2 regions of the Halobacillus amylolyticus genome follow, and region 2 is predicted to be linked to the other one. Evidence: predicted binding sites of a transcription regulator. Region 2 holds the regulator's gene; the other holds the start of a gene.
What was found. The regulator LexA, encoded in region 2, represses DNA repair genes until DNA is damaged. The targets are predictions, from matches to a motif close to CGAACATATGTTCG.
Positions count from the first base shown of each region.

Region 1: the regulator LexA is predicted to act here: its motif matches at 2,352-2,365, upstream of MUO15_RS00200 (ImmA/IrrE family metallo-endopeptidase).

Region 1 covers NZ_CP095075.1:36,675-41,211, reverse strand. The annotation lists gene MUO15_RS00225 (hypothetical protein) at 98-364, opposite strand; gene MUO15_RS00220 (helix-turn-helix transcriptional regulator) at 515-1,036, opposite strand; gene MUO15_RS00215 (hypothetical protein) at 1,110-1,250, opposite strand; gene MUO15_RS00210 (helix-turn-helix transcriptional regulator) at 1,320-1,544, opposite strand; gene MUO15_RS00205 (helix-turn-helix domain-containing protein) at 1,709-2,131, shown strand; gene MUO15_RS00200 (ImmA/IrrE family metallo-endopeptidase) at 2,395-2,889, shown strand; gene MUO15_RS00195 (hypothetical protein) at 3,562-4,537, shown strand, end outside.
Region 2 covers NZ_CP095075.1:671,205-675,741, reverse strand. The annotation lists gene MUO15_RS03600 (MerR family transcriptional regulator) at 141-545, shown strand; gene glnA (type I glutamate--ammonia ligase) at 566-1,897, shown strand; gene MUO15_RS03590 (YjcZ family sporulation protein) at 2,208-2,330, opposite strand; gene lexA (transcriptional repressor LexA) at 2,578-3,201, opposite strand; gene MUO15_RS03580 (YneB family resolvase-like protein) at 3,516-4,175, shown strand; gene MUO15_RS03575 (DUF896 domain-containing protein) at 4,249-4,482, shown strand.

The sequences.
Region 1 (4,537 bases), 630 kb from region 2:
AGTGGAATGAAATGTGCTTCACTACTTCGCTTCATCATCTCCCAACAACTTGTGATGACAAACCATGCATGATATATTTTAAATACTGACGTGCCGTTTATGGGTTGCAGCCCTGAACGGTTTTTTTATGTTTGAGATTATTTATGACCAATGCTCCGTCAACTGCTCTTTCCATAAAATACTGTAAATTTTCCGGTGATATTGAAGCTCCTACCTTCAGCCCTCTTTCCGTTGCGACATTCACCATACCTATAAAAAGTTGATCACGCACCTTTTCAAATACATGCAATTCTCTCTCAGTTAAGATCTCGTCATACTGATGTGCAATGATATTTATAGGATTGAGAACTTCCCTTTCTGTCATATAATTCCTCCCTTTCAATTTCTTCAAGTGAACTTAATAAGATTTCTGGCAGTTAACTTTACTTCCTCTAAAAACTTTTTTTCGATACAGCATGGCTAATGCGGCTAGTAAAGGATGATGATCGTTAAGTCTCTTGCTCCTTCATAGCTTTTAAATCTGTCCCCTAATCCAGCCCTTCTTTTTCCAATCTGGAATTTTTCTACTCATATGTTTTCTTAATGAAATCGAATACTCAGAGGCTAAAATTACTTTCATATTACTTATAGCGATTTCAGTGTCTAGGAGCTCATCAACCGCGCTAGCGATCCTCTTTCTCTCTTCCTGGTCTGTTTCCTTCGGTGGTTTACATAGGTTGATTTCATTTAGAATACCCAAAGCCTTTTCCATTTCTCTAACAGCAATTTCCTTAATACATAACCGATGCCATTCAATGCTTGTCCCAGTAAGTTGAGGTGCTGTAAAACCATTTGAGAATTCATACATAACGTTCATAGCGTATATGGGATCGTCATAGCAACTTAGTGATTTTCTTGCTATTTCTTCATGTAGCATTCGTCTTCCTGTTTCTACATGTGATACTAACTGCTTACTGATGTTTAAGTCATGCGCAACTTGTTCCTGTGTGAGTCCTTGCCTTGCTCTTAGTTGTTTTAAAGCTTGTCCAAAGTTCATGGCCCCCTCCTTTTTTGTATTTTGGGACCTGTTCTAAAATACAGTGGGCCAATATAAAATTTTTACAGGATGACTATTTAGTGCTAGTCTGATACTCTTCCTTCTTATCGAAATAAGGGGCTAAAGCATGTTGAAAAGCTTTCTTGGCTGGGACATCACCAAACGTTTCTTTCACAAGCTTAAGTGGCGACTGCTTTTGTTTTTGTTTAGCCATATCATCACCTCGTTTTATGTGTATGCTACGGATCAATAAGGACAGCCCTATCAATCTTTAGATAACTAGCTAAACAACATCATTGGACGAAGTGTCCAAATCCGGATTTAAAAAAAGATCATCAACAGTGTGATCTAATTCATCTGCAATTTTTTTCGCTAAATCAATACCAGGATTTCGAGATCCCTTTTCAATTTTGTAATAATACGATGCCGAAATACCAATCTTTCCTGCTAATGAATCTACATCCTTCAAGCCTTTTTCCAAGCGAACAGACTTAAGTTTAATTCTCAAATTATCCCTCCTTCATTGGACAATTCGTCCTGTTAAAGAAAATCTTAATGGACATAACGTCCATTGTCAATAAAAAATCCCCAATTTGTCCAATATTATTTATCAAATTGGACAAATAGGGTAAAATTAAATTATATTATAATGTCTAAAACGGAGGGTTGCCGATGGATTTTCATAAAAGGTTAACGCTTTTGAGGAAGAAAAAGAAATTATCTAGAGAAGACCTTGCAAAGAAACTTGAATTATCTTACTCAGCAATTTCAAAATATGAATCTGGCAATCGTCAACCTGACTATAATACACTGAGGGAAATTTCTGACTTCTTTAACTGCTCAATTGATTATTTATTAGGAAAAGAGCAATATCAATATAACGATACTCACAGTAACTTTGATCCTATTAGGGAAACGAATAACCTCTTTATAAAATACGGAGTTGAGGATGCTGGTTTTTGGGATATTGAAAAATGGAAAGAGATGTCTCCTGAAGATATTCGTAGTTTAGAGGATTATTTTGATTATTTATATAATAAGAGTAGGGATAAAAATCTTAAGAGTAAAGATCATAAAGAGGTTGATGATATTTAAACTGAAGAAAATAATAACGTCTGCCTCGGCAACTAATAATTACCCACTAGCAGTAAAGTAAACACTTATTTGTATATCTGTGAAGGCTAGGATCTTTATCAATGCAGGCACTCTAGGAAAAAGGTTTATTAACAGTAGATTATAAATATACTCATATAGAAAATACAATAGGGTTACCTTAATAAGGCATTAAATATGCTTTATTTTTTTATTGATAAATCGAACATTTGTTCTTATAATAATTAGCAAGGACGGTGCTTATCTTGTATTTTCCAACTTATACAACAACCCATTTAGAGGATTGGGTCTCAGATTGGTATCTAAAGTTACATATAACTACACCCTCACAACTCATGGCTTATACCATCGCTCGGAAGTACGAAACTTTTTTACACCGTAAGCCTGTTTCCCCACACTATGAAGTGTTTGGAAGGTTCCGTGCCATTACAGTTGATTCAAGACGTACTAAAGAAGTTCAACGTGAGCAATTTTATCATGAGTTCTGCCATGTTCTTAGACATGTAGGCAAACAAACTATGATGACTGATGCATTTCGTAAACTCCAAGAACGAGATGCCAGACATTTTACTTTTTATGCAGCCCTTCCCTACCATATGATTTCACAATACGACATTAACAACCCGCACCTAGTAAATCAGTGGGCAAAAGATTTTAGAGTAACAACCGAGTTATGCAGGAAACGACTTCAGCAAATTAAAGAAAGAGAAACCCAATATAGGTTAAATAAACAAAGATAGCCCGAAGGTTAGCCATGTTTCCTTGGACTTGTTGTGGTTTGATGTCCGCCCATTTCATTTGGTGTTAGAATCCTTTGGTAACAGTCAACGGCTAAGCTACTCATATAAGTCCCATTAAATCATCTCCTAAGAATTTTAGATGCGTTTAGTATCCACTGGGTACCCGATATAGATCGGGAAATAGCATTTGATCCCTTACCTTATAATGATTCTCCCTTAGACTAATTTGACCGCCAAGTGTAAATAAACACTTTCTTATCCGAAAGTGCTGAATATGATAGCCTGCATCGACTTAGCCAAATCCCTTGAAGCATTTGGCTGCACGGCTCATGACCTTGCCCGCAGAGGCTCCATATAAAGTGATATTGTGCACGTTCTAATTTCCAGTAAAGTGTTCATTTCAATTTAACAAAAAGTGTTAAGAGTTATCAGATGGTTACAACTAAACCCCTGTCACCAAATATTTAGTCCTAATTACTATAGCTAATCTTATGAATGTGTTTTGTCTTAATTTGTCGAATGTGTAGGATTTTTGTATGAATTATTATAAAATTGAAAGAGGGAAGGGTTGTTTAAAGTATATTACCTTTCCTACACATAGTAGTCGTACCGTTCCCCACTTTTAAATAATAAATGAAAATTAGAACGATTAAAAAATACGGGAGGGCAATTATGCCACAATCTTATACTGCAACTTTACTAAGGAACTTAGAGATCACTCATGATTTAAAACCATTTTTAAGAGTGGATATGCATGACTTTAATAGAAAATATGAAGAAATCACCGGGGATAATGGATGGCAAAAGATGCAGAATCTGGTCAATCAAGAGATTGAACAAGGAAGATATGAAGATTCTAATCTTGATGAGTTTATTTTCAATAGATTAGTATTTGATAAACAAGATCATACTTACGTAATAAATTTAGAATCAGACATCGATGAAGATGAATTAATGGAGCGTTATTCAGACTCGCCTGCCTTTAACCGAAAAGTAGCTCAGACAATTGCTAGTGATGAAAAAGTGATATCTATTAGACAAAATGGAAACAGTGTAGTAATTTTATATAAATATGAAAGTGTCTATCTGGGTCAAACTGAGGATAAGGCTAATTTTTATACACCTATAATTCTGGACTTTGATAAAAATTCAGTTAGAATTAAACTTAGAAAACATTACCTAAGTAGGGCTAACACTAACTTAAAAGGAATCCTTACTCACCTTAGCCATTTCCTAAACACTTTGGACGCAGATGTAAGTATCTCTAGATACAACGAAGCTACTATACATTCTGACATACTATACCAACTTTACAGTGAAGAGTCCCAACATGCAGAAGAGGTAATAAAGGCAAACTTAGGAGGTTTAACAGAAACTCAACTAAACACAAAAATAATGGAGTTTCTTGAAAATGATCTGGAAATACATAACCCTTCACATTACGTAGATAGGGTAACAGCAGCATTTTATCAGGATCGAGCAATGCACTTACCTGATCATTTGTTTTACGAAGGTTTTATATTTGGGTTTACCTTCTTTGATAGACAAATCACCAAATCTTCTACTAGAAATTCTAATAAGGACCCCATATATAAGACGAAATTATATTGGAATCTAAAAGATTTAATTCATGAGTATGAGGAAGTAT
Region 2 (4,537 bases):
TGATCAATACATAAAAACTGAAGGACATTCATTCTTCAGTTTTTTCTGTGAATTTCCATGTTAACTTACTTAACATCTCTTGACATCTATAATGACTGTCGTATAATGTAATTAGAATTTCTTTTGGGGGTGGCAAATCGATGAGTGATGAAGTTCGTCGTTCGATGCCGTTGTTCCCGATGGGGATTGTACAATCCTTGACTGATCTTTCAGCCCGGCAAATCAGGTATTACGAAAAGCATCAGTTAGTTAATCCAGTTAGATCAAACGGCAATCAACGGCTTTTTTCCTTTAATGATGTTGATCGTTTGCTTGAGATTAAAGCGCTTATTGAAAAGGGCGTGAATATGGCTGGAATTAAACAGGTGCTTACGCTTACCCATCAGCCGGAGAATGAGCCATACAGTGGAGACCAAATGGAAGAAGTTCATAATGAACTCACTGACAAAGAGCTTCGCCGTATGTTACAGCGAGAACTGTTCACCGCGGGAAGGCAAGGGAAGGCAAGTATAAGACAGGGAGAATTATCACGATTCTTCCACTAAAGTAGCATAGGAGGAGACAAATGGGATTCACGAGAGAAGAAATTTTCAAGAAGATTGACGAGGAAAATGTAAAGTTTGTCCGTTTGCAATTCACGGATATGCTAGGCACGATTAAAAATGTTGAAATACCAGTAAGTCAAGTAGATAAAGCTCTTGATGGAATGATGATGTTTGATGGTTCGTCCATCGAAGGATTTGTTCGTATTGAAGAATCAGACATGTACTTAGTACCAGACCTTGATACATTTGTTGTCTTCCCGTGGTCATCTGAAAAAGGTAAGGTAGCACGCTTTATTTGTGATATTTATAACCCTGATATGACACCATTTGAAGGATGTCCACGTTACAATCTAAAGCGTAATTTAAAGAAAATGGAAGAACTAGGTTTCTCGGCCTTTAATATCGGAACAGAGCCTGAATTTTTCCTTTTCAAGCTGGATGTAAATGGCGAACCAACGATGGAACTTAATGATAAAGGCGGGTATTTTGATTTAGCACCAACAGACTTAGGTGAAAATTGCCGTCGTGATATTGTGCTTGAGCTTGAAGAGATGGGTTTTGAAATCGAAGCTTCTCACCATGAAGTGGCTCCGGGACAACATGAGATCGATTTCAAATATTCTGATGCAGTAAAACACTGCGACGATATTCAAACTTTTAAGCTGGCAGTTAAGACCATTGCACGCCAGCATGGATTACATGCAACCTTTATGCCTAAACCATTGTTTGGTGTGAACGGATCTGGTATGCATGCCAACATGTCACTATTCACTGAGGATGGCAATGCCTTTTTTGATGAAAATGGAAAAGAGCAGTTATCTGATGTCGCTTATCAATTTACAGCCGGAATTGTAAAGCATGCGACTAACTTCACAGCCGTAACCAACCCGACTATCAATTCCTATAAGCGTCTTGTACCTGGTTACGAAGCACCTTGTTATGTTGCTTGGTCAGGTCAAAACCGTAGTCCACTCGTTCGTGTGCCGACATCTCGCGGGTTAAGCACGCGTATTGAAGTGCGTAGTGTTGACCCTGCGGCAAACCCATACATGGCTATGGCAGTGCTGCTTGCTGCTGGTCTTGATGGTGTTGAGAACAAGCTTGAGGCACCAGCACCAGTTGATCGTAACATCTATGTAATGGACAAAAGAGAGCGTGAAGCCCACGGCGTTAAGGATCTGCCTGCAACACTTTCTGATGCACTTCTTGAGCTGCAATCAGATGAAGTCATGGTAAAAGCGCTTGGAGAGCACTTGTTTGAACACTTTATTGAAGCGAAAGAAATAGAGTGGGATATGTTCCGTACTCAGGTACATCCATGGGAGCGCGAGCAATATCTACAAACTTATTAAACTTTGAAATGCCTTGGCGCTGGGAGCGTCAAGGTTTTTTAATTAAATCGCTAACAAAAGCAGGCATAACAACAGAGCTCTGGATTTTTGCGGGAGGGCCAGGTATAAAGCTATCATTGCAAAAGATGGTACAGAGGATGCGGGTCACTGTCCCTTTATCGTCTGTACCATCGTCAAAGGTGAGAGAAGGTAAACGTTTCAACGGAAATGTTTAAGCTTAGGGGGTTACTTGTTACTCTGGATAGGCTAAAATACTAGTTATGAAGGAAGGATAATAGATCTATCCTCAAAAACTACTGGAGAGTTTTTATTAAAAACCTCCACCAAATCCACCACCGTATCCACCGCGGTTAAAGCCAGTACCTACGATGATCAAAAGAATGAAAAGAACCACGATCAAGGCAAATCCTGATCCGTAATTGCCGTAACTCATATCTATACCTCCTTTATCAGTTAATAGTTCATTATATGTAATGACTATAGCAATGTAGAGGGCATTTGTCAGACTTTCATAAAATATCAGCAATTGAACCAGAGGCATAGATTATGCATCAATTTAAGCTGCTAACTTGATGCGGAAAAAACTATAAAGGTCAGCAATATTACAAGTCACCACGTTAGCGTGATAAATTTTCCTAAACTAAAAATCCGAGAGCAATTGATTTAGCTCTCGGATTTTTTTAATGAACGGTGCGGTAAAGACCGACTACTTTACCTAGTATTGAAACATCATTTAATATAATCGGTTCCATGGTTGCATTTTCAGGCTGTAGTCGAATATGCTTCTTTTCTTTGAAAAAACGCTTCACTGTGGCTTCCTCATCCTCTGTCATAGCCACAACAATATCCCCGTTCTCGGCTGTCTGTTGATGGCGAACGATCACCATATCTCCATTCAGGATACCCGCTTCAATCATACTATCACCTTGTACAACTAAAACAAACGTATTGTCATCTGACCCTGCTAATGAGTCAGGAAGAGGGACGTATTCCTCGATATTTTCTATTGCTGTAATGGGGGAGCCAGCCGTAACTTTACCTATTACCGGTGCGTAAAATGCTTCGGTGCGGGGAACGCTTTGGTTCTCCTCTAAATCAATGACTTCTATCGCTCGGGGTTTCGTAGGGTCCCGTCGAAGGTAGCCTTTTTTTTCTAAGCGGGAAAGGTGTCCGTGCACGGTTGAACTCGAAGCAAGCCCGACGGATTGTCCGATTTCTCTTACGGATGGGGGGTACCCCTTTAGTAAGACTTGCTCTTTAATAAAGTCTAGTATTGCTTGTTGACGTTTCGAAAGTTTATTCATAGATTGCCACCTCGTACATAGAATTATAATAACCACATTGTACCATGCGTTTTCAAAAAATACAAACAAGCGTTCGAAAAAACAGTTGACAGGAACTTTTGTTCGTATATAATTAAAATTAACAAACACGAACAAACGTTTCTAAGAACGGTTGTTCCTTAATAGGGGGTATATTATATGTTCAACAAACTTTCAAAACTCGATATCACGTATATTCTATTATTTGCCGCTGGTCTAGCCTTTTTATATTACTCTATGGTCACAAGTATATAAATCAGTTATCCTTGGGTTGAAAAAACAAGAGGTGGTACAGCATGAAAGCAATTCTCTATTGCCGTGTAAGCACGGAGAAAGAAGCACAAGTTTCTTCATTAAAAAGACAACGGACTGAATTAATGGCGATGGCCGAACACCAATCAATCGAAGTGGTAGATTGTATTGAAGAGCAAGCAAGCGGATATGATATTGAACGTGAAGGGGTCTTCCGCTTGCTGGACCATTTTTCAAATGGAAAAGCAGATGTTCTTATTATTCAAGATGAGACGAGATTGGGCAGAGGAAATACCAAAATTGCACTTTTTCATCAACTTCAAAAGCTGGATGTTCGTATCTATTCGTTATCACACGAAGGGGAACTGCAATTTTCTGAATCGGATTCCATGGTGCTGCAGATTGTAGGAGTTGTTGAAGAATACCAGCGCAAAATACATAATATGAAGATTAGGCGAGGGATGAAGAAGGCCGTTGAGAGTGGATACGATCCATCTAAGAACTTATCGAATCAACATCTTGCTCCCGGCAGAGCACGGGTTGATTTTCCAGTTGAAGAAGTTGTTCGCTTAAGAAACAACAAACTAACCTTTAACGAGATCGCAGCGACACTAAGAGGACTGGGTTACGATGTCTCTAAGGCTACTGTGCATCGTCGATACCAAGAGTTCATTACGCTTGAAAAACAACAGAAAAATAGGTAATATTACTATATAACAAGTGTCATATGACGCTTGTCTTTTTCATGGCCAATACCAGTTAAGGAGGTATGTGAAAATGTTAGCAGATGAAAAACTGAAACGAATTAATGAATTAGCTAATAAATCTAAAGGTGAAGGTTTAAATAAAGCTGAAAAGACGGAGCAGCAAGAACTTCGTCAAGAATATTTAAAGAATGTTCGTAAATCCTTTAAAAATCAGTTGAAAGGTATGACTGTTGTGGACCCAAACGGGAAGGACGTTACACCGAAAAAGCTGAAAGAAATGCAGGAAAATGAAAAAAAACATTAAATCATATACCGTACTCATTGTGGGTACGGTTTTTTGTTTAGCTTTGTGAATCTAG